Regions from separate parts of the Pseudomonas sp. LBUM1661 genome, predicted to be linked through region 4. Evidence: predicted binding sites of a transcription regulator. Region 4 holds the regulator's gene; each other region holds the start of a gene.
The links. Region 4 encodes sigma-54, which starts transcription at its own class of promoters, with help from an activator protein. Its sites were predicted from a motif close to ANTGGCATNNANNTTGCTNT; they were not measured.

Region 1 (7,575 bases), 1.0 Mb from region 4:
GCCTACGCAGTGCCGTTGTTCCTGCGGGTGAAGGTAAAAATGGAGACCACCGGAACCTTCAAATACCAGAAGACCCGCCTCAAGGACGAAGCCTTCGACCCGAATAAAACCGGTGACGATCCGATCTATGCCTGGCTGCCGGGGACCCAGACTTATGTGCAGGTGACCGAGCAGCTGCTGGCGGACATTCAAAGCGGCAAGCACCGTTATTGAATGTGGCTATGGCCGTCCATGAGAAAAAAGGAGTGACAGTGTCGGGGCTGCTCGGGAAACTGTCGGCTTTCCGATTGACCGAATGATGGAGTCCCTCATGTCAGACCAAAGCCGCCAGATGACCCCCGAAGAAGCCGCTGAATTTGCCGAACAGGTATTCAACAAAGCGCGCGAGGGTGATGCGGCCATGATGGCTGCGCTGCTGACCAAGGGCCTGCCGCCGAACCTGCGCAATCACAAGGGCGATACCTTGCTGATGCTGGCCGCGTACCACGGACATGTCGAGACCGTGAAAGTCTTGCTGGAACACAAGGCCGACCCGGAAATCCGCAACGACAACGGCCAAAGCCCGATTGCCGGCGCGGCGTTCAAGGGTGACCTGGCGGTGGTCAAGGCGTTGGTCGAAGGGGGCGCGCAAGTGGAAGGCTCGTCGTTCGACGGCCGTACGGCGCTGATGATGGCGGCGATGTTCAACCGCGTCGAAATCGTCGACTACCTGATCAGCAAGGGCGCCGACCCGAAAGCCAAGGACGCCAATGGCGTCTCGGCGCTGGATGCGGCCAAGACCATGGGCGCGGTCGATACCACCGCGCAACTCGAGAAACTCTAGGCCTGATTCTGTAGGAGCGGGCAAGCCTCGCTCCTACAAGGTAATGGTATCCTTCGCGCCCTAAATTTTCCCTCGTTACAGGATCTGCCCCTCATGAAAGCCGCACTCATCGAACTCATCAGCAAAATCAGCTCCGGGTGCATGAGCGACGACGAAATCCTCAAAGTCGCTGACGAAGCGGCCCAGGCCTACGCCGATCCAGAGGCTTTTCTGACGGCCAATCCAGACATCAACTACGACGACACCTTCCCGATGCCGTTGGGTGAATGGGTTGTGGTCGGCAGTTTGCCCGAGACGGTGTTGTTCCAGGCCGACACCTACACGGACTTGTTCGCGCAGATCGTCGCCTCGTTCGGCCCCGGTGTTGATTTCAACATCAAACCCAAGCAACTGGCCAAGACCGAAGCCCTGACCGCGCTCAATCGCATTCAGGTGCAGATGAGCAGCATGAACAAGGAAAACGGCGGCTACGTGCTGATGAACTTCAGCCAGTTGCTCGACGATGAACTGCAAGTGGTGCTGGTTTTCGGCAACGACGTGCCGCGCGTGCTCGAGTTGTGCGCCGAAGTCGGCATCGCCGCCGCGCCTTCCCTGGAAGCCTTGAAAGTGGCGATCCACGTTTGATGGAATAAAACGGAACCCTTGCCATGGCCGGCTATCCTAAGAGGGCAAACCACTCTTAGGGAGCGTCACCATGGGTTCCACGTTCAACGGCCTGATTGGCCTGATCATTCTTGCCCTGGACATCTGGGCAATCATCAACGTCCTGAAAAGTGGCGCCGACACCGGGATGAAAATCGTCTGGGTGCTGCTGATCCTGTTGCTGCCAGTCCTCGGCCTGATCATCTGGGCCATTGCCGGCCCACGAGGCAACGTGCGCATCTGACAAACGAACACACCGCCCCTGTAGGAGCGAGCGATGCGGCGACCCGACTTGCCCGCGAAAAACGATGACGCGGTCTTTCTGTTAAATCGCGGTATCGTTCTTTGCGGGCAAGTCGGGTCACCGCATCGCTCGCTCCTGCAAGTCATACCGGTAATCCGGTTGAACGATCAGTCAGGGTAAAAGTCCAGATAGTTGTAAGCCCATTTGCGGGTTTGATCGAGGAGGCACTGATGCAAAAGTGGAAAATCACTTTCGTGGATGATCACGGCGAAACGGTCGAAGAAGTCTTTGAGTGCGATGAGTGCCCGGATAACGAACACGCCGCCAAACTCATCAAGGCCCGGCTCCTGCCTGTCGCTGCCGAACTGGATCTGAACGATCTGGAAGGGCGAACCGCTGATGCGAGCGTTAAAAGTCTCAAGACCCAGAACAGCATAGAAATCCTCGGCATCACGCCAATCTGAACATCTCCTGTCGCATTCTCAACCAGACCTTGGCAGCGCCTCTATCTTGGGGCTACTCTGCAATCGAGATCAGCGAACGGATCGCTAAGGTCTGGTCTTGTCAGCTACATGCTTGTGTCCCAATGGCAATTTGCTTGCCGCATCGCGCGCACTGTTCGGTTGCGCGCGTCGGGAGTACGGAAAGTCTATCCATCGGTTTGAGGAGGACGTTTCATGAGCACAGCCTATCAAGAAGACATCAGCAGCAGCGTGCTGCGCCGCATGAAAGAAGGCGGTTTTGACTTTTCACGATTCCATCCCATCGAGTTCTACGCCATTTTCCCGGACGAGGAGCGGGCGCGCAGGGCGGCAGGGCATTACTGTGGTGAATCCTTGAATGCACAAATCAGCGTGCGCGACGACGGCGCGTGGTACCTGGAACTGAGCAAAGTGATGTACGCCACCTACGACGGCATCGGCGACTTTGAGCAGGACTTCGAGGCAGTGGTCGAGCCTTTGGGCGGCATCATCGAAGGATGGGGCGTCAAGCAGGAGGTACGAGGGCGACTCGCATAACCTTATGAACAGTGACAACGCTCAGCAACGGCTGACCTTCGGGTTGGCCGTTTTCGTTTGTGGCTTTCTGATTCACAACATTTCAAACAGACAAAAAAAACCGCCTGAGCAGGCGGCTAAAGGGAAGTTCGGTACGTTTTTCAGCGAATGCAGCGATTATCCGCATCGTCTGCCGGGCAGTGAAATCAACTCTGGCTATGCTGGTGATAGGCGACACCATTGCGTCGCAATGAGGCGGGGGCGATCAGGTTGGGGCATTTGCCGCACAGGATTGGTGCGGTGTGTGCGCAGCGATTATCCAACTGATTGATATCAAAGCGTTTATGCCGATGGCACGGGCCTTGCGAAGGCCTGCATGTCCGGGTGACAAGGAGTACGGCATGATCCGCACCTATTTTGATGAGATGTACGATGCCGGCGGCCAGGTCCGCCCGCATTATCGGGAGTTTGCCCGTTGGCTGGCCGAAACGCCTGACGAGCTATTGGCACAACGGCGACGCGAGGCCGATCTGTTATTTCATCGCGCCGGGATAACGTTCACGCTCTATGGTGATGAGCAAGGGACAGAGCGCCTGATTCCCTTCGACACCATTCCCCGCAGCATTCCCGCCAGCGAATGGCGAATCGTCGAACGTGGCTGTATCCAACGGGTCAAGGCGCTGAACATGTTCCTCGCCGACCTCTATCACGAGCAACGCATCATCAAGGCCGGCATCATTCCGGCCGAGCAGGTGCTGGCCAACGAGCAATACCAGTTGGCGATGCAAGGGCTGGATCTGCACCGGGATATCTATTCCCACATCTCCGGTGTCGACCTGGTGCGCGATGGCGACGGCACGTACTACGTGCTCGAAGACAATCTTCGTACACCGAGCGGCGTGAGCTACATGCTCGAAGACCGCAAGATGATGATGCGCCTGTTTCCCGAGCTGTTCGCGGCGCAGCGTATCGCGCCCATCGATCACTACCCGAACCTGCTGCTCGACACCCTGAAAAGCTCCAGCCCGATCGACAACCCGAGCGTGGTGGTGCTGACGCCGGGGCGCTTCAACAGCGCGTTTTTCGAGCATGCCTTTCTCGCTCGGGAAATGGGCGTCGAGCTGGTGGAAGGCGCGGATTTGTTTGTGCGTGACGACAAGGTATTCATGCGCACCACCGACGGGCCGAAAGCCGTCGACGTCATTTATCGCCGCCTCGACGATGCGTTCCTCGACCCGCTGGCGTTCAACCCGGATTCGATGCTCGGCGTTCCAGGCCTGTTGTCGTCGTACCGCTCGGGCAACGTGGTGCTGGCGAATGCCATCGGCACCGGGGTTGCGGACGACAAGTCGGTGTATCCCTTCGTCACCGACATGATCCGTTTCTACCTGGATGAAGAGCCAATCCTGAAGAACGTTCCGACGTTCCAGTGTCGTAATCCCTCCGAACTTTCCCACGTGCTGGCCAACCTTCCAGACCTCGTGGTCAAGGAAACCCAGGGCTCGGGCGGTTACGGAATGCTGGTGGGGCCGGCGGCGACGGCGGCGGAAATCGAAGCCTTTCGCGCGCGGATCAAAGCCAAGCCGCATGCGTACATCGCGCAACCGACGTTGTCTTTGTCGACCTGTCCGACCTTTGTCGAAAACGGCATTGCGCCACGCCACATCGACCTGCGTCCGTTTGTATTGTCTGGCCGCGAAACCCGGGTTGTGCCCGGCGGTTTGACCCGTGTCGCCCTGCGCGAAGGCTCCCTGGTGGTGAATTCCTCCCAGGGTGGCGGAACCAAGGACACCTGGGTGGTCGAGGATTGAAGGAAGCCTGTCATGTTAAGTAGAACTGCCTCGGATTTGTATTGGATGTCGCGTTACCTGGAGCGGGCGGAAAACCTCGCACGGATGCTCGACATCAGTTATTCGCTGTCGCTGATGCCACAGGATGGCCGCGGTGATGGTTTGCACGAACTCGCCATGCCGTTGCTGATTACCGGCACCCTCGACGATTACCTGGAGCGCCACGGCGAGCTGCATGCCGAACGGCTGCTGCATTTCTTCGCCCTCGATGCGGCCAACCCGGCGAGCATTTACAGCTGCCTCGGCGCCGCACGGGCCAGCGCCCATGCGGTGCGTGGGCGAATTACCGCCGACATGTGGGAAAACATCAACGCCACCTGGCTGGAAATTCGCGGGATCGCCAACCAGGGCTTGAGTCGCTACGGCATGAGCCGTTTCTGCGAGTGGATCAAGGAACGTTCCCACCTGTTTCGTGGCGCGTCCTACGGCACGATCATGCGCAACGATGCGTTCCGCTTCATTCGCCTGGGGACGTTTATCGAACGGGCTGACAACACGCTGCGCCTGCTCGATGCCCGCTACGAAATGGCGGGCGATCAGGCCGAAGCGGTCAGCGATGGAACGGCCCACGCGTATTACCAGTGGAGCGCTTTATTAAGGGCGTTGTCGTCTTTTGAGGCCTACACCGAAATTTACCGTGATGCGCCCGGCGCCCGGCATGTAGCCGAATTGCTGTTGCTGCGCGCTGACGTTCCGCGCTCTCTGCGGGCCTGCACCGAAGAAATCGATCAGATCCTCGCCCAGCTGCCGGGCGCCAACGGCCGCCCCGCGCAACGCCTGGCCGCGGAGATCGACGCGCGTCTGCGCTACACCGGCATCACCGAAATTCTCGACGAAGGCCTGCACGCCTGGTTGACCGAGTTCATCCCGCTGGTGCGCCAGTTGGGTAACGCCATACACAGTTCCTACCTGGAGGCTGCATGAGACTTTCCATTAGCCACGAGACCACCTATCACTATGAAGATCAGGTGCGGGCGAGCATCCAGTACCTGCGACTGACCCCTCACGACAGCGAGCGCCAGCACGTGCTGAGCTGGCAGCTCGACCTGCCGCGCCCGGTGCGCGCGCAACTCGATCCGTTCGGCAACATCCTGCACGTGCTGACCATGGACGAGCCGCACGAGGCGATCATCATCGGCGCCCGTGGCCAGGTCGACATCGATGAATTGCGCGAAGCCGAGCACGAGAGCCAGTCGTCGCTGCCATTCCTGCGTTTCACCCGTTTGACCGAGGCCGATGAGGCCTTGCGCGCGTTCGCTAACAAGGAATGCAAGCAACGCCGGGATCGCACGGCGCTGATCGATTTGATGCATGGCCTCAACCAGCACATGACCTACACGCCGGGCTCCACCGAAGTCGACACCAGCGCCGCCCAGGCTTTCGCCGGGCGATCGGGCGTGTGCCAGGACCACACCCATGCGTTCCTCGCCTGCGCCCGCAGCCTGGGGATTCCGGCGCGCTATGTGTCGGGCTATTTGTACAGCGAAAACTGCGAACACCTGGCCAGCCACGCTTGGGCCGAAGCCTGGCTCGACGACGCCTGGTACAGCTTTGATGTGACCAATGAACTGGCGCGGCCCGAGCGGCATTTGAAACTGGCGGTGGGCCTGGATTACCTGGACGCCTGCCCGGTACGCGGCATGCGCCGGGGCGGTGGGTGTGAGCAGATGCACGCGAAGGTGTTTGTCTCGCCGACGCCGATGCCGGTCATCTCCGTCCAGCAGCAATAACAACGAACCCCCTGTGGGAGCGAGCCTGCTCGCGAAGGCGATCTATCAGTCAGAACTGTTGTGATTGACAGACCGCTATTGCGAGCAGGCTCGCTCCCACAGGGGATCTCCGGCGAACACAGAAATGGTGTCTGGCAAAAATCAAATGTGGGAGCGAGCCTGCTCGCGAAGAGGCCAGCCCTCACAACACAAGGCTAGGGCTTAACCTTGCGCCCAGCCATGTGCTTCAAATACCCCACCAGCATCTCCAGATCCCCATCCGGCAACACCTGCGCCGTAAACCCAGGCATCTTCGCCTGCGGCCACTGCCGTAAACTCTGCGGATCACGAATGTAGCGCTTGAGGAAATCCGCGCCGAAGTACTCGGTCGGGCTAAACGGAATATTCAGGTCCGGACCGAACTGCGCATCCCCCGCGCCGTTCAACCGATGACACGCCAGACAGTTCTTCTGAAACAGCGCAAAACCCTTGTTGACCGGATCGTCCGCCTTCAATGCCGGATCCGGCAGCAGGGCAGGGAAGCGCTCGGCGACCGGTGCCAAACGCTTAATGGCGGCCACTTGAAACGGCCATTGCTCAGGGCTGATGTTGCCCGCCTGTGGATCGGTCCAGACCAGATAAAACGGCCCGGCACTCGGCTTGCCTTCGGCCAATGGCGGCCATGGTTTGGCTGGGTCTTCAATGGCCAGCCAGGCTCGCGAACCCTTGGCATTGAGCAACGGCGCTGCCGCCATTTCAGCAGCAAAACCGTCCAGCGCCACCGCTTGCAGGTGATCTTCAGGTTTGATGCCGGTCAACAACGCAGCCATTGGCACGGCGCGATAACTCATGTCGCGCTTGTAGGAGACGTCGTTGGTAATCGTGAGGGTCTGGACCTGAGGATGCTTGAGCAACTCCTCGGTCTGCCAGGTGCGACTGCCCGCGCCCAGCTCCAGGTTCAGCTGTGCGGCAAAAAGGGGATTGCCGAGGAGCAAGGCCCCGAAAAGAATGAGCGTTTTCAAGCGTTCGCCGTCCATGTCGTGGAAGTGCCACACAGGTTGGCACACCGACGCTGGCCCGGGTAGCGAGCCAGTCACATTTTTAATGAGGCGAACAACTCTTTATGAGTACCGGGTTGGCTGGTGTCGGGTCAGCCGATCACCTTGGTCAGGTTCGGCAAAATCAACAACAGAGTGGTGGCGAATAGAATGAGCCCGGCTTGACGTACTTTCGAATGCTTGAACATGGCTGTCTGCCTTTTTTTGTTATTTCCTGATGCCTGCCTGCATTTCTCCATGACGGCAGAGCG
Region 2 (7,575 bases), 740 kb from region 4:
TGGCTTCCTGCTGGGCGTTGACCCGCGAGCGTGGCACGACCGCCGTCTGGCCATTGGACAGAGGGCCGGGCTGGCTGACGATCGGGTCTTCGGTGATGGTTACGGTCAGGCTGCCGTGGGTCACGGCGGCCGGGGACACCTTGACGTTCTGGCCGATCACGATGGTGCCGGTGCGGGAGTTGATGATGACTTTCGCCACCGCCTGACCCGGATCGACTTCAAGGTTTTCCAGGATCGACAGATAGTCGACCCGCTGGCTTGGGTCCAGCGGCGCGCTGACGCGAATCGAACCGCCGTCGATGGCCTGGGCCACGCCAGGGCCGAGCATGTTGTTGATCTTGTCGACGATGCGCTTGGCGGTGGTGAAATCTGAACGGTTGAGGTTCAGGGTCAGGCTGTTGCCCTGGTTGAAACCGCTCGGCACCGAACGCTCGACCGAGGCACCGCCAGGGATGCGCCCGGCCGACGGCACGTTAACGGTGATCTTCGAACCATCGCGACCTTCAGCATCAAAACCGCCGACCACCAGGTTGCCCTGGGCGATTGCGTAGACATTCCCGTCGATACCCTTGAGCGGCGTCAGCAGCAACGTACCGCCGCGCAAACTCTTGGAGTTACCGATGGACGAAACCGTGATGTCGACCTGCTGACCTGGCTTGGCAAACGCCGGCAAGTCGGCACTGATCGACACCGCCGCGACGTTCTTCAACTGCACGTTGCCCGAACCCGGCGGCACCTTGATGCCGAACTGCGAGAGCATGTTGTTGAAGGTCTGCAGGGTGAATGGCGTCTGGGTCGTCTGGTCACCGGTGCCGTTAAGCCCGACCACCAGGCCGTAGCCGATCAATTGGTTGGAACGCACGCCGGAAATACTGGCGATGTCCTTCAGCCGCTCGGCTTGAACGTTGAAGGCTGCGCACAGCAACAGAGCGGCCACCATGAGACTTTTGAAGTTCAACGTAGCCACCTAGAAAGGGAACAGCGGGCTGAGGAAGAAACGGTCGAACCAGCCTGGCTGACTCGCATCGGCAAACGAACCGGTGCCCGAATAGGTGATGCGTGCATCGGCGACACGGGTCGACGACACGGTGTTGTCGGTGGCGATGTCATCGGCGCGAACCAGGCCAGCGATGCGTACCAGTTCGTCACCGGTATTGAGCGTCAGCCACTTCTCGCCGCGCACGGCGATGATGCCGTTAGGCAAGACGTCGGCGACGGTCACGGTGATCGAACCGGTCAGGCTGTTGCCCTGCCCGGCCTTGCTGTCACCCTTGGTCGCGCGGTCGCCTTCGTAACTGGCGCTCAGGCTCAGGTCACCGTTGCCGAACGGGTTGTTGGTGGTTGCACTGCTGCCGAACAGCGAGCTCAGGCCGATGCCGGTCTTGCTGTTTTTCGCCACTTGCGAGTTGGCGTTTTTGCTGGCCTGGGTCTTCTCGTTCAGGGTGATGGTGATGATGTCACCGACCCGGAACGCCTTGCGGTCGCTGTACAGGTTCTGTTCGAAACCGGCCTGGTAGATCGAGCCGTTGTTCGCGGCAGCCGGCAGCGGCGTGCGCGGCAACACCGGGGCGTAGTAGGGATCATTGGGCTTGGGTGTCACAGGCACACAGCCCGCGAGCACGGTGATCCCACTCAATGCCAGAACAGAAACAAAGCGATTCATGACCCTACCTCACGGTGTTGCAGGCGGCCTCATGGCCGCCTCATAGACTGATTACAGATTCTGCGTGACGAACGAGAGCATCTGGTCGGCGGTGGAGATCACCTTGGAGTTCATCTCGTAAGCGCGCTGAGTGGTGATCATGTTGACCATCTCCTCAACGGTGCTGACGTTGGAGGTTTCCAGGGTGTTCTGCAGCGTGGTGCCGAAACCGGCGAGGCCCGGCGTGCCGACTTGCGGCGCACCGCTGGCAGCGGTTTCCAGGAACAGGTTGTTGCCCACCGCTTGCAGGCCGGCCGGGTTGATGAAGTCGGCGGTTTGCAGGTTGCCGATCACTTGTGAGGCCGGGTTGCCGGTCACGGTGATGGACACGGTGCCGTCGCGACCGACCGTGAAGGTCTGGGCATCGTTCGGGATGACAATCGCCGGTTCCAGGGCGAAGCCGCTGGCGTTGACGATCTGGCCGTTGGAGTCCAGGTGGAACGTACCGTCACGGGTGTAGGACGTGGTGCCGTCCGGCTGCAGGATCTGGAAGAAACCGCGACCGTCGATGGCCATGTCCAGAGGCTGTTCGGTGGTTTGCAGACTGCCGGCGGTGAAGTTTTTCTGGGTGCCGACGATGCGCACACCGGTACCCAATTGCAGGCCCGACGGCAGTTCGCTGTCCTGGGTCGACTGGGCGCCCGGCTGGCGTTTGATCTGGTAGAGCAAATCCTGGAACTCGGCGCGGTCACGTTTGAAGCCCGTGGTCGACACGTTGGCCAGGTTGTTGGAAATGGTCGTCAGGTTGGTGTCCTGGGCGGACAGACCTGTTTTGGCAACCCATAGAGCCGGAAGCATTCGATTCTCCTCGTGCGCCTGTTTTACGGCGCGACGTTCTGATAATTAGCTGATCTGCAAGACCCGAGCCATGGCCTGGTCGTCTTCTTTGGCGGTGTTCATCATTTTGATGTGCAGCTCGAATTGCTTGGCCAGGGCCAGCACCGACGTCATCTCTTCCACGGCATTGACGTTGCTCGACTCGAGGAACCCGGACACCAGCTTGACGTTGGCATCGGCTTGCGCCGGCTTGCCGTCCTTGGTGTGAATCGAACCGTCCAGGCCTTTGGTCATGTTCTTGAAATCAGGGTCGACCAGTTTGATGCGGTCGACTTCGGCCATCACGCGCGGGCCTTCGCCCATCGCACGAATGCTGATGGTGCCGTCCTCGCCTATTTCGATTTGCTGCTCGGGCGGCACGGCGATCGGCCCGCCGTTGCCCATCACCGGCATACCATTGCCGGCCCGCAATACGCCGAGAGCGTCAACGTTCAGGCTGCCGGTGCGCACGTAGCTTTCGCCGCCGTCAGGGTTCTGCACAGCAATCCAGCCATTGCCTTGCACCGCGACATCGAGGTCGCGACCGGTTTCTACCAGGGCGCCCGGGGAAAAATCGGTGGCCGGACGCTCGGACAGGGCAAACGCACGCGCCGGAAAGCTGTCGCCGAACACCGGCATCGACCGCGCCTGCTCCAGGTCTTTCTGGAAGCCGTTGGTGGAAATGTTCGCCAGGTTGTTCGCATGAGCCTTCTGCGCCAGTGCATTCTGGCTGGCGCCGGTCATTGCCACATAAAGGTACTTGTCCACACTCTTTCCTCTGCATGCCGGACGTTTGCCGCCCACTGCTGTACTGATCAGCCATAAGCAATTTGCAGACCAACTTTTTTCTGGCGACGTTGGGCCCGGCAAACAAAGGACTTGAGGGGGTGTAGAGGGGAATCTGGGATTGTGTCGAAGACGAAAAACCGGCGGTGTTATGCCGCTTCGCGGCAATAGATCGAGGTATTGCAGCTCAACCCCGCCCCTGTAGCAGTTGCTACAAGGGCTATGCGCTGCCAGGGTCTTTGCCGACCTCGTACTCACGCAGTTTGTTGGCAATGGTCGTGTGCGAAACCCCCAACCGCTTGCCCAGTTGCCGGCTGCTTGGATGTTCGGAATACAAGCGCTCCAGCACCGCTTTCTCGAAGCGCCCGACGATCGCATCCAACCCGCCTTCGAGGGAAAAATCGCCAAGCGGCTGACGCACGCCGTAGTCCGGCAAGCGAATATGTTCAGCCTTGACCGTCCCGCCCTCGCACAGCGAAACCGCCTGGAACAACACGTTCTCCAACTGCCGCACATTGCCCGGCCAATGGTAATGACTGAGCCGTTCCATGGCGGCCGGGGCCAGTTTCGGCAGCGGGCAACCGATCTGTCGACTGGCCTGATCGAGGAAGTGCTCCACCAGCGGCGTCAAACCATCGAGGCATTCGCGCAGCGGCGGGATGTGCAGCGAAAGCACGTTCAAGCGGTGATACAAATCCTGGCGAAATTCACCGCGCGCGCACAGTTCGGACAGGTCAACCTGTGTCGCGCAGATCACGCGCACATCCAGATAAACCTCTTCATCACTGCCCACACGCCGGAAGCAACCGTCCTGCAGGAAGCGCAGCAATTTCACCTGCAAGCGCGGGCTCATTTCCCCGACACCGTCGAGAAACAGCGTACCGCCCGCCGTCAGTTCCAGCAGCCCAAGCTTGCCTTCAGCCCGCGCTCCTTCGAAGGCACCGGGGCCGTAGCCGAACAACTCGGTCTCGGCCATCGATTCCGGCAGTCCGGCGCAATTGAGCGCCATCAACGGTGACTGCCCCCGAGGGCTCGCCAGATGGCAGGCTCGCGCCAGCAACTCTTTACCGGTGCCGGTTTCCCCTTCTATTAATAGCGGCGCATCCAGCGGCGCCATGCGCCGTGCCTCGCGCACCACCGCCGCCATCACTTTCGAGCTTTGGAAGATGCTGTCGAACCCACGCAGCTCCTGCTTGCGCACGTTATAGATGCGCTCGCCCACCCGGTCGGCGCGGTGCAACGTGAGGACAGCGCCGGCCATGGCTTCGCTGTCGTCATGCTCCGATTGCAGCGGCGCGATGTCAGCGAGGAACACGTCGCCCTTTACCTTGACGCGCAAGCCGTTGATCCGCGACTTGTTGGCGCGCACCAGTTCCGGCAAATCGAAATCCTCGGCGTAGCGCGACAACGGAATCCCCGGCACCTCGTCCACCCGCACCCCGAGCAATTGCGCCGCTGCGCGGTTGGCCGCGACGATCGAGCCGCCCATGTCGATCGACAGCACCGGGAATTCCAGGGCGCCGAGCAACGCATTAAGCTCCATGTGCCGACGCTCGCTGGGCATCAGCCCTACACGCTTGACGCCGAAGACCCCGGCAATCGCCTCGAATTTCGGTCGCAACGCCTGGAACTGGATGTTGATCAGGTTGGGGCAATGCAGGTAGATGGCATTGCCATGTTCACCGCCGACCTCGCCGCGAGCGACGTTGATCCCGTACTCCACCAGCAGGTTGAGAATGTCGCGCAGGATGCCGATGCGGTTCTGGCAATGGACTTTGATACGCATATAAACACCTGATAAACGATGATTAACCCGTGGGAGCCAGCCTGCTGGCGATGGCGTCGCATCGGCGATGTTGATGTCGAATGACACATCGCTATCGCCAGCAGGCTGGCTCCCACAGGGTTAGCGCCCGACTTTTCTGATTTGGCGCTTAGATAATCGTCAAGATTATGTGACAGGTGGAGGGCTTTTCAAACCCGTAAATCTCAATACCTGCGCGACAACCGTCAAACCGTAACGAAAACTTTACGAATATCGGCGAATTTTCCTACGCATGACGCGAACCACCTACTGCAACCTCGCAATCCTTGGGGTATTTCTAAGTCCATAGCAGGACATAACAAGAACGAAATCCCTTAGCAGGAGAGCAGCATGAAGCAGACGCAATACGTGGCTCGCGAGCCCGATGCGCAAGGTTTTATCGACTACCCCGCTGAAGAACACGCGGTGTGGAATACGCTGATCACTCGCCAACTGAAAGTGATCGAAGGGCGTGCGTGCCAGGAGTACCTGGACGGTATCGAAAAACTCGGTCTGCCCCACGACCGCATTCCGCAACTCGGTGAGATCAACAAGGTCCTCGGTGAAACCACCGGGTGGCAGGTTGCCCGAGTGCCGGCGCTGATCCCCTTCCAGACCTTTTTCGAATTGCTGGCCAACAAGCAGTTCCCGGTGGCGACGTTTATTCGTACCCGTGAAGAGCTGGATTACCTGCAAGAACCGGACATTTTCCACGAGATCTTTGGCCACTGTCCGCTGCTGACCAACCCCTGGTTCGCTGAATTCACCCACACCTACGGCAAACTTGGCCTACAGGCTTCCAAGGAAGAACGCGTGTACCTGGCGCGCCTGTACTGGATGACCATCGAGTTCGGCCTGGTCGATACCCCGCAAGGCCAGCGCATCTACGGCGGCGGCATTCTGTCCTCACCGAAAGAAACTGTTTATTGCCTGTCGGACGAACCTGAGCATCAGACCTTCGATCCGTTGGAATGCATGCGCACGCCGTACCGCATCGACATTCTGCAGCCGCTGTACTTTGTCCTGCCGAACCTCAAGCGCCTGTTCGACCTGGCGCATGAAGACATCATGGGCATGGTCAAGCAAGGCATGCAGCTGGGTCTGCACGCACCGAAATTTCCGCCAAAACCCAAAGCGGCGTGATCCGCGACTTTTACGATCAAGTGAGTCTGTCAGCAAGCCACGATTTGCTTTAGCGTGGTGACATTGACGGCCGATTTCCATTTATTCGATTTCAGGAACCCATCATGTCCACATTGAACCAAGCCCACTGCGAAGCCTGCCGCGCCGATGCTCCACAAGTCAGCGACGAAGAACTGCCGGTACTGATCAAGCAGATCCCGGACTGGAACATCGAAGTGCGCGACAGCGTCATGCAACTGGAAAAAGTCTTCCTGTTCAAAAACTTCAAGCACGCGTTAGCGTTCACCAACGCTGTTGGCGAAATCTCCGAGGCCGAAGGTCACCACCCGGGCCTGCTGACCGAGTGGGGCAGTGTCACCGTGACCTGGTGGAGCCACTCCATCAAGGGCCTGCACCGCAACGACTTCATCATGGCTGCGCGCACTGACGAAGTCGCCAAAGATGCCGAGGGCCGCAAATAATGCATTTCGACGCCATAGGTCGAGTACCCGGCGACCCGATCCTCGGCCTGATGGAGGCCTATGCGCAGGACCCCAACCCGCGCAAATTCGACCTTGGCGTGGGTGTCTATAAAGATGCCCAGGGCCTGACACCGATTCTGCAGTCCGTGAAGCTCGCCGAGCAGCGGCTGGTGGATCGTCAGTCCACCAAGACCTACATTGGCGGCCACGGCGAACCGGCATTCGGCCAAGCGATTAATGAGCTAGTGCTCGGCGCCGATTCCGCGCTGATCGCCGAACAACGTGCTGGCGCCACCCAGACACCGGGCGGCACCGGTGCGCTGCGCTTGAGTGCTGACTTCATCGCTCAGTGCCTGCCGGGCCGAGGTGTGTGGCTGAGCAATCCGACCTGGCCGATTCACGAAACCATCTTCGCCAAGGCCGGGGTCAAGGTCAGTCATTACCCGTATGTCGACAGCGATAACCGCCTCGATGTAGAAGCGATGATCGCGGTGCTTAAAGAAGCGCCGAAGGGCGACGTGGTGTTGCTGCACGCCTGCTGCCACAACCCGACCGGTTTCGATCTGTCCCATGACGACTGGCGCCGGGTGCTGGATGTGGTGCGCAGCCGTGATCTGGTGCCGCTGATCGACTTCGCTTATCAGGGTTTCGGCGACGGCCTGGAACAAGACGCCTGGTCGACCCGGTTATTCGCCGCCGAGTTGCCGGAAGTGCTGATCACCAGTTCCTGCTCGAAGAACTTCGGCCTGTACCGCGACCGCACTGGCGCGCTGATTGTCTGTGCGAAAACCGCTGACAAGCTGATCGATGTCCGCAGCCAACTGGCCAACATCGCCCGCAACCTGTGGTCGACGCCACCGGAT
Region 3 (7,575 bases), 1.9 Mb from region 4:
GATGCCGGAGCTGCGCATCGAGAAGTTCAGTTGCATACCGGTGGAAACGTCCTGCTTGATGCGCAGCACCGCCCGCTTGAACACGATGTTGCCGGTGGCGCCCGCCACTGATTCGAGGGCTTCCACCAGCGGCACGCCCGCGGCAAAGGTGGTCGACAGCGTGCGGGCGTAACGGGCCACGGCGGACTTGTACATCAGAGTGCCAACCAGGGGCAATTTCAGCAGCCAGGTGTCCATCCGGTCGCGAAAGACTTGCGACGTCTTAAAGGCATGGCGCATGCCGAAAATCGCTGCGATCAGCACGCCGAGCAGCGCCCACCACCACGCCTGCATAAATTCCGACAAGCCGATGACCATCACGGTGAAGGCCGGCAATTCGGCGCCAAAGCCTTTGAACACCGATTCGAACTGCGGCACCACCTTGACCAGCAGAATCCCGGTGACAATGATTGCGACGAACACCACGGCCAGTGGGTAAGTCATGGCTTTCTTGATCTTGGCCTTGAGGCTTTCGCTCTTTTCCTTGTAGGTCGCTACCCGCTCCAACAGGGTGTCCAGCGCACCGGCCTGTTCGCCGGCATCGACCAGGTTGCAGTAGAGCTCATCGAAATACTGCGGCTTTTTGCGCAGGGACGCGGCGAAGCTGTTACCCGCGGCGACTTCCTGTTTGACCTCGTCCACCAGTTTGCGCATGGCCGGGTTATCGAAGCCCTCACCGATGATCTCGAACGACTGCAGCAACGGTACGCCGGCTTTCATCATGGTTGCCATTTGCCGGGTGAACAGGGCAATTTCCTGGGCCTTGATGCGCTTGCCCAGGTTGAGAATCGAGGCGGATTTCTTGCGCACCTTGCCGGGGTTGATGCCTTGTTTGCGCAGTTGGGCCTTGATCAGTGCCGGGTTTTGACCGCTGAGTTCGCCGGTCATTTTCGTGCCTTGCCGGTTGGTGCCTTCCCAGGCATACACGCTGATTTTTGCTGCTTTGACCGCCATGTTCAGTCCTTGGTGACCCGGTTGATTTCTTCAAGGCTGGTGATGCCTTGCATGGCCTTGAGCAGCCCGGAAGTGCGCAGGTCGTTGAAACCGTCCTTGCGCATCTGGATGTCGATTTCCAGTGAGTTGCCTTCGGCCATGATCAGCCGTTGCAGCTCCGGTGTGTTCTTCACCACTTCATAAATCCCCGTTCGCCCTTTGTAACCGCCATTGCAGTGTTCGCAACCGACCGGCTCATAGATCGTGAACGAGCCGATGCGTTCCTCGGGGAAGCCTTCCTTGAGCAACGCCTCGCGGGGAATTTCGATGGGTTTCTTGCAATGGCTGCACAGTTTGCGCGCCAGGCGTTGGGCGATAATCAGGCTGACCGAGGTGGCAATGTTGAACCCCTGAATGCCCATGTTGTGCAGGCGGGTCAGGGTTTCCGCGGCGCTGTTGGTGTGCAGGGTCGACAGCACGAGGTGCCCGGTCTGGGCGGCCTTGATCGCGATTTCCGCGGTTTCGAGGTCGCGGATTTCGCCGACCATGATCACGTCCGGGTCCTGGCGCAGAAACGAGCGCAGCGCCTGGGCAAAGCCCAGTCCCTGTTTGGCATTGACGTTGACCTGGTTGATGCCTTCCATGTTGATCTCCACCGGGTCTTCGGCGGTGGAGATGTTGATGTCCACGGTGTTGAGAATATTCAGGCCGGTGTAGAGCGACACGGTCTTGCCCGAACCGGTCGGGCCGGTCACCAGAATCATTCCCTGTGGCTGCTTGAGCGCGGCCATGTACAGGTCTTTCTGGTCGGGTTCGTAGCCGAGGGCGTCGATGCCCATTTGCGCGCTGGACGGATCGAGGATCCGGATCACCACTTTCTCGCCCCACAAGGTCGGCAGGGTGTTGACCCGGAAGTCGATGGACTTGCTCTTGGACAGGCGCATCTTGATCCGCCCGTCCTGGGGTTTGCGTCGCTCGGAGATGTCGAGGCTGGCCATGACTTTCAGGCGCGCGGCGATGCGGTTGGCCAGTTGAATCGGTGGCTTGGCGACTTCACGCAACATGCCGTCGGTGCGCATCCGCACGCGGTAGGTTTTTTCGTAGGGCTCGAAATGCAGGTCGGAAGAGCCGCTCTTGATCGCATCGAGCAGCATTTTGTGGACGAAGCGCACCACGGGCGCGTCGTCGGCATCCTGTCCGGCGATGGCGTCCTGGTTGTGGTCATCGTTGGATTCGATGTCGACGCCATCGAGGTCGACGTCGGCCATGTCTTCGAGGCCGGAATTGTGGCTGTCGAAGAACTTTTCGATGGCATCCGTGAGTTTGTCGTCCTCCACCAGAATGGCTTCGGTCGTGAGCCCGGTGCTGAACTGGATGTCGTTGATGACCTGGTGATTGGATGGGTCGGAAATCCCCACGAACAACTTATTACCGCGTCGCCAGAGGGGCAGGGCGTGGTGCTGGCGGATCAGTTTCTCGCTGACCAGGCCCTTGGGCTGGGTGTCCTTGTCCAGGCAGTTGAGGTCGAGCAGGGCCATGCCGAAGTGTTCCGAAGCGATCTCGGCGACCTGGCGACTTTTCACCAGTTTGTTCTGCACCAGGTAGCTGACCAGTGAGATGCGGTTACGTTGGGCTTGCTGATACGCCTGTTGCGCGCTTTTGTCAGTGAGCAGCTCGGCCAGGACCAATTGCTTGGCCAGACCGCTAAGGGCGATGTCGTTCATTGGGGTTCCGGACGCAGACAGTTCATGACTTATAGCCTAGTCAAGCCGAGGAACCAAACCAGCGTCGGTCAGGTGACAAAAAGTGTCAGATAGTGCGGATACTGGGGGTAGGAAAGGGCGTTGCACTGGCGTCGCGCCCCGCCAACAGGGAATACGGCGGTTGGCATGGGCTGTGCTGCGGCTAATTCAGATCATGAGATTCCGACTCATGCATGGAGCCTGTCTATGAACACTCAAAAAGGTTTTACCCTGATCGAGCTGCTGATCGTGGTGGCGATCATCGGGATTCTGGCGACGTTTGCCTTGCCGCAATATGCCAAGTACCAGGCAAGGGCCAAGGTGACGGCGAGCATGGCCGAGATCGCCGCATTGAAAGTGCCATTCGAAGACATTATCAATCAGGGCACGGATCCGACGCTTGCGCTGATCGGTGGTACCGCGACGACGGGTAACTGCACCATTACCGCTTCGGGTACGGCTTCCACTGGAGTGGGCGCTATTGGCTGCGTCATTCTTAATGCACCGGGTCAGGTACTCAACCAAACCATCACGCTCTCACGGACGATGACGGGAGGTTGGACCTGTGCGACAACCGTCAATCAGGAATACGCCCCTAAAGGCTGCACCGGTAAAGCCTGATTGATATCCGTTCTGCCAATACCCCGCCTCTTGCGAAGCGGGGTATTTTTTTGCCTGTCAGTCGAGAAAACCAGTGAAAGAAAGAAACTCTCAACAATTCATGGCCTTAGGCCGCAGACAAAACCCGCAACTTGCATGTCGATAATTTCCAACTCATGCAATTTGCATGATTCCGAAAATTAGGTGTTTTGTTATCTTATTGATTTATAACGATTAATTACCTGTCTCAAAGTTGGCACAGCGTTCGCAACATACCCAGTAACCCTGCTGACAAGACAACCCAGCAGACTTTCTAGAAAAACAGGAGTTACTCGTATGAAGAAGTTCGCTATCGCTGCCGCTACTGCTACCGCGCTGACCCTGACCATGGCCAACGTCGCATTTGCACAGACTACTCAAACTACCCAAGCCCCGATGACACTGGCGGCCGGTGAAGTTACCCAGGCCAAGGAAGCTACTTCCGACACTTGGATCACTACCAAAGTCAAAAGTGACCTGGTAACTGAAAAAGGCATTCCTGGTACCGATATCAAAGTTGAAACCAACAAAGGCGTCGTGTCCCTGTCGTCCACTGTTGCGGTGACCGACGCACAGAAAGCCACCGCTGTTGCGATCACCAAGAAAATCAAAGGCGTCAAAGCGGTCTCCGCTGACGGCCTGAAAGCCGAGTAAGGCAAGGCTTCTCGCCTGGACTGGGAGAAGGCGCGGCAGGTGAGCCGAGTCATACACCTGCTGCTGGAGAGTTCATGCGAAAGGCCATAAGGATGTGGCCATTACAGGCCCCGGACATTCGTGTTCGGGGCCTGTTCTATTGTGGGCAACACAAAATAATTGTGGGAGCGAGCCTGCTCGCGAAGACGGATTAACTTTCACCACATCTGTTGGATGAAAGTCCGCTTTCGCGAGCAGGCTCGCTCCCACCTTGGGTTTGTGGTGGGTTTAGTTGCCGCGTTTGCTGGTGATCTGCTTCAAGCGATTGCCTTCAAACCGCAGGTACTGGTACATCCCTCCGTTGGGCCCGTAGGTCCATTCCTCGACCTGAAACTCTTCCCGTCGGTTGGCGCTGCGCTTGTAGCCCAATAGATCGCGGCTGACCGGCTCACCGCATTTCTGCAGCACTTCGCTGGACCTGTCGCCAACGCTGACCAACTGGCTGCCGCAGCGCAGGGTATCCGCCGCCGAGGCCTGGCTGGCGCTCAGCGCCAATGCCAGGCTCACCAGCAATCGTCTGATCATCACTCGGCGTCCAGATGCAGGGGCGTTACCACTCGACCGTCACTTTCCGCTTCGCCCAACTGGGCGTCGATGAAGTACACACGGTCATCGGCCAACTGGCCCTTGTCGACCAAGTAGTCTTTGATGCTGCTGGCGCGTTCCTGGCCCAACTGACGTAACAGCACGTCGCTGGAGCTCCAGAACTTGATCACGCCCTCACGCATTTTCGCGGTGCGTTCTTCCTTGCCCAGATCCTTCCATTCAGCCGGCGGCTGGGTCTTCAGGCGGATGCGGTAGATGCCTTCCAGCAGCGGACCTTTTTCGCTGTCCGGCACTTGCAGTAATGACGCCTGGGCCGGCACCTTGTCACCACGGCGCTGGAGCATTTTGTAGTAGTTGTACTGGTATTCCCGTTCCAAGCGTTGCTCGGCAATCAGCGGGCCATCACTGCTGGCGGCAGCGGTGCCTTCGATTTCCAGGCGCAGGGCCGGACGTTCCTTGAGCGCCTGGGACAGTTTGACCAGCGAACCCTCGGCCTCTTTGCTCAGGTCGCTTGAACCCGGTGCAAACGACACCGTGCCCAAGTCTTCCGAACCGCCGCCACTGACCAGCCCGCCAATCATTTTGAACGGCGCGGCGGCGGCTTTGACGATCAGGTTGCGCAAGGTCTGCCAGACAATCGGCATGATGCTGAACTGCGGGTTGTTCAGGTCACCGGTCACCGGCAGCTCGATGGAAATCTTGCCGTCGACGTCCTTGAGCAACGCGATGGCCAGCTTCAGCGGCAGGCTTACGGCGTCCGGACTGTCGACTTTTTCACCCAGTTGCAGCTGTTCGACCACCACTTTGTTTTCGGCCTTGAGCTGGCCCTTGGTGATCAGGTAATGCAGGTCGAGATTGAGCCGGCCCTTGCGGATGCGATAACCGGCGAACTTGCCGGAATAGGGCGTCAGGGTCGTCAGCTCGACACGTTTGAAACTGGTGGCGATGTCGAGGCTGGCCATCGGGTCGAACGGGTTGACCGAACCCTTGATGGTCACCGGTGCATAGCGATCAACCTTGCCTTTGATATCGACGGTGGCCGGTTTCGCCTGACGGCTGTCGATGGCGCCGATCTGCCCGTTGAGCTGTTGAACGGCGGTGGCGAAGTTCGGGGTCAGGCTGAAGTCGGCGAAGTTCGCCGAGCCGTCATTGATGGCAATCCCGCCAATGTGAATGCCCAGCGGTTTGTCCTTGCTGGCCGGTTTGGCAGCGGCGGTCTTGGCACCGGAGTCGGGCGGTTGCGGGATCAGCAGGTCATCGACGTTGGTGGTGCGGTCGTCGTTGATCATGAAGCGCACGTAGGGCTGGAACAGGTTGACCTTGTTGATCGACAGGCTGTCGCCGTGCTGATAATTCAGGCCTTCGAGCACCAACTGCTGCCACTTGAGGAAGTCGCGGGTTTTCAGGGTGTCGAGGGTGTGCAGCTGATCAACCTGGGCGCGGCCGGTGACGCTGAATGCCAGCGGTTCAGTGCTTTTCAGGTCGACTGCCAGATCACTGCCAAGCATGCCGCTGCGCAATTCGAGGCGAATAAACGGGTTGATATAGGACTGCGCCACCCGCAGGTCGATGTCCTTGGTCTGCACGTTTAGTTTGGCGCTGACCGGGGCCAGGTTGACCACGCCGTCCGCCATGAGCTTGCCTTGCTTGCCCACGCCCGTGTCGAGCTTGAGGTTGAAGGGCGAGCCATTGAGGCTGTCGAAATTTTGCAGGTCCAGGTTCAGCGGGCCGACTTCCAGGGCCACGGCGGGTTGCGCCTTGCGGTCGGCCAGATGCACTTGGTAGTTGCGCAATTGCACGTCTTTGAGCAGCACCTGCCAAGGCTTGCTGGGTGGTGCAGGTTCAGGTTTCGGTGAGTCGGCGGCGGCGGGCGTGCTCACGGGTTCGGCGTTGGCTTTGACCGTCGCTTTGGACGGTTGGCTGGCGAACAGTTTCTGCCAGTCCAGCTGTCCGTCCGCTTCCAGCGCGGCCCAGGTTTCCAGTTTATTGCTGCGAATCTTGCCGACCACCACGTGTTGCTTGGCCAGGTCTACCGTGGTGTCGCTGATGTCCAGTCGTTCGAGCTTCGCCAGCGGCCGACCGTCCGGGGCCTTGATTGCGAAGGGCGCGACACTGACGGCGACATTGCTCAGCAGCAGTTCGGTTTCCTTGGACAGGTTCAGTTTGTAGTCGGTACTGAGGTTGATGATGCCGTCTTCGAGCACTAGTGGCACAGCGTCCCGCACGTAGGGCCAAAAGGCTTTCATCTTGCCGTCGGTGATTTTCAGCTTACCTTCGGAGGCGATCGGGATCAGGCTGAAGTTACCGCTCCAGTCGATCTGCCCACCGTTCGGGCCGACGGCTACCAGCGTCATGTCGGCACTGTCTTCGGGCAGGGTGCTGAGGTTCTTCAGTTCGAAATCGAGTTTGTCGTAGAGGAATTCGATGGGCTCGCTAGGGCGTTCATCCATGAAATGCACGGAACCGCCCGCCAGTTTGATCCGCTCGATGCGCAACGGAAACGGCTTGGCATTCGGGTCGGCTGGGGTCGGTTCGCTGGCGGGAATTTTGAACAGGCCGAGCAAGTTGAGCTTGCCGTCCTTGCCGAAGAGGATTTCGGTCTTGGGTTTGTCTATTTCGATATCGGACAGGTGCAGCGCTTTGGTCCAGAGGCTGTCGATCTGCAGATTGGCGTACAGGCGTTCGAAGCCCACCTGTTCCTTGCCAGGCTCGCCAATGATCAGGCCCCACAGGGTCACTTCAAGGCTGAAGGGGTTGAGTTCGATTCGCGAGATCGTCGCGGGCGTCGTCGCGTAGTTGGCCAGTTGTTGGTTGGCCACCCGCAACGCGATCCCCGGCAAAATCAGAAACCCCAGCAGGCTGTAGAGGGCCAGAGCAGTCAACAAAGCGCCAATAGCGCGAAACAATCCTTTGGGCATGTGCGGCTTCATCTGTCTGAATCGGAGTGCGTTGGAGTATGGCACGCGATTCCGGTTCCGAAGTG
Region 4 (7,575 bases):
AGCCGTCTGCTCGGCGAGCCGGTGAACTCCAACGACCACGTCAATTGCGGTCAGAGCAGCAACGACATCATCCCGACAACTATCCATGTCAGCGCCGCACTGGCGTTGCATGAGCAACTGTTGCCGGCGCTGGTGCGTCTGGTGCAGGTGATCGAGCGCAAGGCTGAAGAGGTTCATCACCACGTCAAAACCGGCCGCACGCACTTGATGGACGCGATGCCGGTGCGCATGAGCCAGGTACTCAACGGTTGGGCGCAGCAGCTCAAGGCCAACATCGGCCATCTGCAGGATCTGCTGCCGAGCCTGCAATCCCTGGCGCAGGGCGGCACGGCGGTGGGCACCGGGATTAACGCGCACCCGCAGTTTGCGGCGCGTTTCAGTCAACAACTGAGCGAGCTGACTCACGTTCAATTCACCCCAGGCAAGGATCTGTTTGCGCTGATTGGCTCTCAGGACACCGCCGTCGCCGTTTCCGGGCAGCTCAAAGCGACAGCGGTCTCGTTGATGAAAATCGCCAACGACCTGCGCTGGATGAACTCCGGCCCGCTGGCCGGTCTCGGTGAAATCGAACTCGAGGCCTTGCAACCGGGTTCTTCGATCATGCCGGGCAAGGTCAATCCGGTGATCCCGGAAGCCACTGCCATGGTCGCCGCGCAGGTGATTGGTAATGACACGGTCATCACCATCGCCGGGCAGTCGGGCAATTTCGAACTGAACGTGATGCTGCCGATCATCGCGCAGAACCTGCTGAGCAGCATCGAATTGCTGGCGAACTCCAGCCATCTGCTGGGCGAAAAAGCCATTGCCAGCTTCAAGGTCAACGAAGCCAGGCTCAAGGAAGCGCTGTCGCGCAACCCGATTCTGGTCACGGCACTCAACCCGATCATTGGTTACCAAAAAGCCGCGGAGATTGCCAAGAAGGCCTATCAACAAGGCCGTCCGGTGATCGATGTCGCCCTGGAACACACCGACCTGTCGCGCAGCCAACTGGAAGAGTTACTCAACCCGGAAAAGCTCACCGCAGGCGGCGTGTAATCCCCGCAACCGCTTTGGAGGCTCACCATGGAGCACTGGAAACGCACGATCGAACGGGCAAATCGCTGTTTCATGCTGGGTGAACTGGTCGATGCCCGCGAGGCTTACTTGCAGGCACTGGCCCTGGCCCAGGTGTTGTTCGAACGCTGGGCGGATGCCGACGAAGCGGTGGCGGCTTGCGTGATTTCCCACCACAACCTGGCCGACCTGCATTTGCGCCTGAACCAACCGGAGGAGAGCGCCGAATACCTGTGCGCCATCCATCAACGCTTGCTGCAGACCATGCAGGACCCACGACTGGCGCCGGCACTGCGTGAAGCGGCGCTGCGCCAGAGCAGCAAAACCTACGTCGAGTTGCTGAATTTCATCAGCGAACACGGCGAGTACCCGCGCACCCATCGGTTGCTGCACATCGATGCTGCCTCGCCTGCGGCCCTACAACATGGAGTTCATTGAAATGGCTTTTACCTTGCCTGCCTTGCCTTACGCTTACGATGCCCTGGAACCGCACATCGATGCGCAGACCATGGAAATCCACTACACCAAGCACCACCAGACCTACATCAACAACCTCAACGCGGCGGTCGAAGGCACCGAATTTGCCGAATGGCCGGTGGAAAAACTGGTGGCCGCTGTGCAGCAACTGCCAGAGAAGCTCCGCGCTGCGGTGATCAATCAGGGCGGCGGTCACGCTAACCATTCGCTGTTCTGGGAAGTGATGGCACCGCACGGTGGCGGCACACCTGAAGGCGAGCTGGCCAAGGCCATCGATGAACAATTGGGCGGTCTCGACAGCTTCAAGGAAGCTTTCACCAAAGCCGCGCTGACCCGCTTCGGCAGTGGCTGGGCCTGGTTGAGCGTCACGCCGCAAAAGACTCTGGTCGTGGAAAGCAGCGGCAATCAGGACAGCCCGCTGATGAACGGCAATACGCCGATCCTTGGCCTGGACGTCTGGGAGCACGCCTATTACCTGCGTTATCAGAACCGTCGCCCGGAATACATCAACGCGTTCTACAACGTGATCAATTGGCCCGAAGTCGCCGCGCGCTATCAGGCTGCGCTGGTTTGAGTCTTCCATAAAAAATCTAAGGCTGACTATGGGCACTGAAACACTGGCGATCGGAAGTGGACGAATGTTTCGTTACGCGTTCGGATCGCTTTTACTGCTGGCGGGCATGAGTCTATTGGTTGCCCAGGGACTGGCGTGGCTGGACCTTGAGCCGAAACTGCTGCGTGCTTTGCAAGGCGGGGCGATCTGCGCCTTGGGTACGGCCTTGGGCGCGGTGCCGGTGTTGGTGATTCGGCGCATGCCGCAGGCGGTCAGCGATACGCTGCTTGGTTTCGGTGCCGGGGTGATGCTGGCGGCGACCGCGTTTTCGCTGATCGTTCCGGGTATCTCCGCCGCTGAAGGCCTGGGCCTGACGCCTTGGGCGGCCAGCGGCCTGATCAGCTTCGGCATCATGCTCGGTGCGTTCGGGCTGTATCTGGTGGACCGCAAGGTCTCCGGGGCCAGTCCGGAAATGCTGGTGGGCACGCTGGAGCGACCGGTGATACCACCGAGGATCTGGTTGTTTGTGTTTGCCATCATTGCCCACAACATTCCAGAGGGCATGGCGGTTGGTGTCTCGGCCGGTGGCGGCATGCCGGATGCCGACAGCCTGGCCATGGGCATTGCCTTGCAGGATGTGCCGGAAGGGCTGGTGATCGCGTTGGTACTGGCCGGGGCCGGGATGTCGCGGGTCAAGGCGTTCCTGATCGGTGCTGCGTCAGGGGTGGTCGAGCCAGTATTCGCCTTGTTGTGCGCATGGCTGGTGAGCCTGGCCGAACTGCTCTTGCCCTTGGGCCTGGCACTGGCGGCCGGTGCCATGCTGTTGGTAGTGACCCACGAAGTCATTCCCGAATCGCGCCGCAATGGTCACGACAAACTGGCCAGCCTTGGGCTGCTGATCGGGTTTTGTTTGATGATGGTCATGGATACCGCATTAGCTTAACGCGGACGTTTGTAACGGCGAGGTTTACTCGCCTTCGCCGAAGTAGTCGTTGATCAGCGCTACCAGCGCCTGTAGCGCCTCATCAGCCCTTTCGCCTTCGGTGATCAAGTGGATCTTGGTGCCCTTGCCCGCCGCCAGCATCATCATGGCCATGATGCTTTTACCGTCGACCGTGGTTTCCGGCGTGCGTCCTACCCTGATTGTGCAATCCTTGAACTCACCGGCGACACCGACGAATTTGGCGGAAGCACGGGCGTGCAGGCCCAGTTTGTTGATGATTTCGATTTCCAGAGCAGGCATCGCGATGTGAATCCTTTAGCTGAGGTCGCGGTGGCGGACCTGGACGTTCTTCAGGGTTTTTTGCAGGGTCTGGCCGAGACGTTCGGTCAGGTAGACGGAGCGGTGATGCCCGCCGGTGCAGCCAATGGCAATGGTGACATAAGCACGATTACTGGCGGCAAAGCGGGGCAGCCACTTGAGCAGGTACGTGGAGATGTCCTGGAACATCTCTTCCACGTCCGGCTGTGCGGCCAGGTATTCGGCCACCGGTTGGTCGAGCCCGGATTGCGCGCGCAGTTCTGGCTTCCAGTACGGGTTCGGCAGGCAGCGCACGTCGAACACCAGGTCGGCGTCCACCGGCATGCCACGCTTGAAACCGAAAGACTCCACCAGGAACGCAGTACCGGGTTCCGGCTGGTTCAACAGGCGCAGTTTGATGGTGTCGCGCAGCTGGTAAAGGTTCAGGTTGGTGGTGTTGACTTTGAGATCCGCGAGGTCGGCAATCGGGCCGAGCAGGCTGGTTTCATCGTTGATCGCCTCGGCCAGCGAGCGATTGGCGCTGCTCAGCGGGTGGCGACGACGGGTTTCCGAAAAGCGTTTGAGCAGGGTTTCTTCGTCGGCATCCAGGTACAGGACATCGCACTGGATATGCCGGCTGCGGACTTCTTCGAGCAGTTCCGGAAAGCGCGACAGGTGACTTGGCAAGTTGCGTGCGTCAATCGACACGGCAACCAGCGGTTGTGCCAGTTCGGTGTGAATCAACGCGCGTTCGGCCAGCTCCGGCAGCAAGCCGGCGGGCAAGTTGTCGATGCAGTAGTAGCCGTTGTCCTCAAGGACATCGAGCGCGGTACTTTTACCTGAGCCGGAACGGCCACTGACGATGATCAAACGCATGATTACTGACCGTTTTGCTCGTCCAGGACAACCTGATACAAGGCTTCATTGCTCGGGGCGCTGCGCAGTTTTTCGCGCACTTCCTTGCGATCGAGCATGCTGGCGATCTGGCGCAATAGCTCCAGGTGCGCATCGGTGGCGGCTTCCGGCACCAGCAGAACGAACAGCAGGTCAACCGGGGCGCCGTCGATGGCGTCGAAATCAATAGGGGCGTCGAGGTGCATCAAGGCGCTGATGGGTGCGGAGCAACCCTTCAGGCGGCAGTGGGGGATGGCGATGCCGTTACCAAAACCGGTAGAACCGAGTTTTTCACGGGCGACCAGACTCTCGAAGACATCCTGCATGGCCAGATCCGGCACTTCGCGATGGATTAGGTTGGCAATTTGCTCGAGGGCTTTCTTTTTACTGCCGCCCGGCACGTTCACGAGGGAACGGCCGGGGGTCAGGATGCTTTCAAGTCGGATCATGAGTTGGGAGTGTTAACGACCGGTCGCACCCTGGAGGAGGCTCTGGGTCTTTTCCTTATGCTTTTTGAGTTGTTTATCCAGCTTGTCGGTCAATGCGTCGATCGCTGCGTACATATCGGTATGTTCCGCGTTAGCGACCACTTCATTGCCGGGAATATGCAGCGTGGCTTCGATTTTCTGCTTGAGCTTTTCGACCGTCATCGTCACTTGGACGTTGGTGATCTTGTCGAAATGCCGTTCCAATCGTTCGAGTTTTTCGCCGATGTAGGTGCGAAGAGGTTCGGTCACTTCCAGTTGGTGTCCACTGATGTTGACTTGCATACAGCTTCTCCTTCGTTGCCAGTGCATAAAGCGGCAGGCAGAAATGCCTGCCACTGGAACGCTGTGGCGTGGCTCTACATCAACCGCTTGCGTTCGCTCGAAGGCGCGATTCCTAAGGACTCGCGGTACTTGGCGACGGTGCGGCGAGCCACCTGAATGCCTTGTGCCTCCAGTAAACCAGCGATCTTGCTGTCACTCAACGGCTTTTTCTGATTTTCCGCAGCAACCAGTTTTTTGATGATCGCGCGAATCGCCGTGGACGAGCATTCGCCGCCCTCGGAGGTGCTGACGTGGCTGGAGAAAAAGTATTTCAGTTCATAAATACCGCGAGGGGTATGCATGAATTTTTGCGTGGTGACCCGGGAAATCGTCGACTCGTGCATGCCGACCGCTTCGGCGATGTCATGCAGCACCAGCGGTTTCATGGCTTCGTCGCCGTATTCCAGGAAGCCGCGCTGATGCTCGACGATCTGGGTGGCCACTTTCATCAGGGTTTCGTTGCGGCTTTGCAGGCTTTTGATGAACCAGCGGGCCTCTTGCAGCTGGTTGCGCATGAAGGTGTTGTCGGCGCTGGTGTCGGCGCGGCGCACAAACCCGGCGTACTGCGCGTTGACCCGAAGGCGTGGCACCGACTCCTGATTGAGCTCTACCAGCCAGCGCTCGTTGTCCTTGCGCACGATCACGTCGGGCACCACGTATTCGGCTTCACTGGACTCGATTTGCGAGCCGGGGCGCGGGTTGAGGCTCTGCACCAGCTCAATCACCTGGCGCAGTTCATCTTCCTTGAGCTTCATGCGCCGCATCAATTGGCTGTAGTCGCGGCTGCCGAGCAGGTCAATGTAATCGGAGACCAGACGCTTGGCCTCGGTCAGCCATGGGGTCTTGGCGGGCAACTGGCGTAATTGCAGCAGCAGGCATTCACCCAGGTTGCGGGCGCCGATGCCGGCAGGTTCGAATTGCTGGATGCGGTGCAGGACGGCTTCAATCTCGTCCAGTTCGATGTCCAGTTCCGGATCGAAGGCTTCGAGGATTTCCTCGAGGGTTTCGTCCAGGTAGCCCTGATTGTTGATGCAGTCGATCAGGGTCACGGCGATCAGGCGATCGGTGTCGGACATCGGTGCCAGGTTCAGTTGCCACAGCAGGTGGCTTTGCAGGCTTTCGCCGGCCGACGTGCGGGTGGTGAAATCCCACTCGTCGTCATCGTTGCTCGGCAGGCTGCTGGCGCTGGTCTGGTAGACGTCTTCCCACGCGGTATCGACCGGCAGTTCGTTGGGAATGCGCTCGTTCCAGTCACCTTCCTCGAGGTTATCCACCGTCGGGGCGGTTTCCTGGTAAGAGGGTTCCGAAACATCGGCGTTGGGTAGTTGTTCGGCTTTGTCGGCCAACGGGTCGGCGTTATCGAAGTCGTCGCCTTCTTCCTGGCGTTCGAGCATCGGATTGGACTCCAGGGCCTCCTGGATTTCCTGTTGCAGGTCCAGGGTCGACAATTGGAGCAGGCGGATGGCCTGTTGCAGCTGCGGTGTCATCGTCAGCTGCTGGCCCATTCTCAAGACTAGCGATGGTTTCATGGCAGGGGCTTAACACCTTATTCGCCGGCGCACATGCGCCATCCACTACAGAGCGCCGGAGCGCCAAACATAAGCAAATTATATGCCCGAAACTGCAGCGTTTGCCTAGAGCGCCGTAACAATAAAAAGCTGCAAAGTTTTATTGACACATTGAACCGACTGGCTTCGGAAAATCTTTGAAGCGTCGCGTTTGCCTAGAGCGCCGTAACAATAAAAAAAAGTTGATTTTTTATCGAGACAAGCGCTCGGTCGACTGGCCACGCACCCCGGCGTTTACAGGCGGAACTCATGGCCCAGGTACACTTCCTTGACCAGTTCGTTGGCCAGGATGGTGGCAGAGTCACCTTCGGCGATCAGTTGGCCATCGTTGACGATGTAGGCGGTTTCGCAGATATCCAGGGTTTCACGGACGTTGTGGTCGGTGATCAGCACGCCAATGCCCTTGGCCTTGAGGTGGTGGATGATCTGCTTGATGTCGCCCACCGAAATCGGGTCCACACCGGCGAAGGGTTCGTCGAGGAGGATGAATTTCGGGTTGGTGGCCAGAGCGCGGGCGATTTCCACACGGCGGCGTTCACCACCGGACAGGCTCATGCCAAGGTTGTCGCGGATGTGGCTGATGTGGAATTCCTGCAGCAGGCTTTCCAGCTCCTTGCGACGACCGGCCTTGTCGAGTTCCTTGCGGGTCTCGAGGATGGCCATGATGTTATCGGCTACCGAGAGTTTGCGGAAGATCGACGCTTCTTGCGGAAGATAGCCGATACCGGCCTTCGCACGACCGTGCATCGGCTGGTGGCTGACGTCCAGATCGTCGATCAGCACGCGACCCTGATCGGCCTGTACCAGGCCGACAATCATATAAAAACAGGTGGTTTTGCCGGCGCCGTTCGGGCCAAGCAGGCCGACGATCTGACCGCTGTCGATAGACAGGCTGACGTCACGCACGACCTGGCGGCTCTTGTAGCTCTTGGCCAAGTGCTGAGCTTTCAGAGTTGCCATTACTGGGCCTTTTGCTCGTCG

Region 1: the regulator sigma-54 is predicted to act here: its motif matches at 3,057-3,076, upstream of ACA057_RS09150 (circularly permuted type 2 ATP-grasp protein).
Region 2: the regulator sigma-54 is predicted to act here: its motif matches at 3,341-3,360, upstream of ACA057_RS07815 (flagellar basal body rod protein FlgF).
Region 3: the regulator sigma-54 is predicted to act here: its motif matches at 2,856-2,875, upstream of ACA057_RS26840 (pilin).

What each region holds. Positions count from the first base shown of each region.
Region 1 covers NZ_CP166794.1:1,974,089-1,981,663, forward strand. The annotation lists gene ACA057_RS09120 (long-chain-acyl-CoA synthetase) at 1-213, shown strand, start outside; gene ACA057_RS09125 (ankyrin repeat domain-containing protein) at 311-823, shown strand; gene ACA057_RS09130 (hypothetical protein) at 917-1,447, shown strand; gene ACA057_RS09135 (PLDc N-terminal domain-containing protein) at 1,518-1,709, shown strand; gene ACA057_RS09140 (hypothetical protein) at 1,940-2,173, shown strand; gene ACA057_RS09145 (ribonuclease E inhibitor RraB) at 2,387-2,728, shown strand; gene ACA057_RS09150 (circularly permuted type 2 ATP-grasp protein) at 3,109-4,518, shown strand; gene ACA057_RS09155 (alpha-E domain-containing protein) at 4,531-5,481, shown strand; gene ACA057_RS09160 (transglutaminase family protein) at 5,478-6,287, shown strand; gene ACA057_RS09165 (c-type cytochrome) at 6,482-7,303, opposite strand; gene ACA057_RS09170 (hypothetical protein) at 7,417-7,575, opposite strand, start outside.
Region 2 covers NZ_CP166794.1:1,717,372-1,724,946, reverse strand. The annotation lists gene ACA057_RS07830 (flagellar basal body P-ring protein FlgI) at 1-940, opposite strand, end outside; gene flgH (flagellar basal body L-ring protein FlgH) at 968-1,663, opposite strand; gene flgG (flagellar basal-body rod protein FlgG) at 1,715-2,500, opposite strand; gene ACA057_RS07815 (flagellar basal body rod protein FlgF) at 2,546-3,286, opposite strand; gene ACA057_RS07810 (sigma-54-dependent transcriptional regulator) at 3,525-5,090, opposite strand; gene phhA (phenylalanine 4-monooxygenase) at 5,460-6,251, shown strand; gene ACA057_RS07800 (4a-hydroxytetrahydrobiopterin dehydratase) at 6,356-6,712, shown strand; gene ACA057_RS07795 (amino acid aminotransferase) at 6,712-7,575, shown strand, end outside.
Region 3 covers NZ_CP166794.1:5,849,729-5,857,303, reverse strand. The annotation lists gene ACA057_RS26850 (type II secretion system F family protein) at 1-993, opposite strand, end outside; gene pilB (type IV-A pilus assembly ATPase PilB) at 996-2,696, opposite strand; gene ACA057_RS26840 (pilin) at 2,922-3,335, shown strand; gene ACA057_RS26835 (BON domain-containing protein) at 3,651-4,007, shown strand; gene ACA057_RS26830 (DUF2845 domain-containing protein) at 4,275-4,571, opposite strand; gene ACA057_RS26825 (DUF748 domain-containing protein) at 4,571-7,522, opposite strand.
Region 4 covers NZ_CP166794.1:973,576-981,150, forward strand. The annotation lists gene ACA057_RS04350 (class II fumarate hydratase) at 1-1,035, shown strand, start outside; gene ACA057_RS04355 (DUF2753 family protein) at 1,063-1,491, shown strand; gene ACA057_RS04360 (superoxide dismutase) at 1,493-2,104, shown strand; gene ACA057_RS04365 (ZIP family metal transporter) at 2,133-3,026, shown strand; gene ACA057_RS04370 (HPr family phosphocarrier protein) at 3,051-3,326, opposite strand; gene rapZ (RNase adapter RapZ) at 3,342-4,199, opposite strand; gene ptsN (PTS IIA-like nitrogen regulatory protein PtsN) at 4,202-4,666, opposite strand; gene hpf (ribosome hibernation-promoting factor, HPF/YfiA family) at 4,679-4,987, opposite strand; gene ACA057_RS04390 (RNA polymerase factor sigma-54) at 5,062-6,555, opposite strand; gene lptB (LPS export ABC transporter ATP-binding protein) at 6,829-7,554, opposite strand; gene lptA (lipopolysaccharide transport periplasmic protein LptA) at 7,554-7,575, opposite strand, start outside.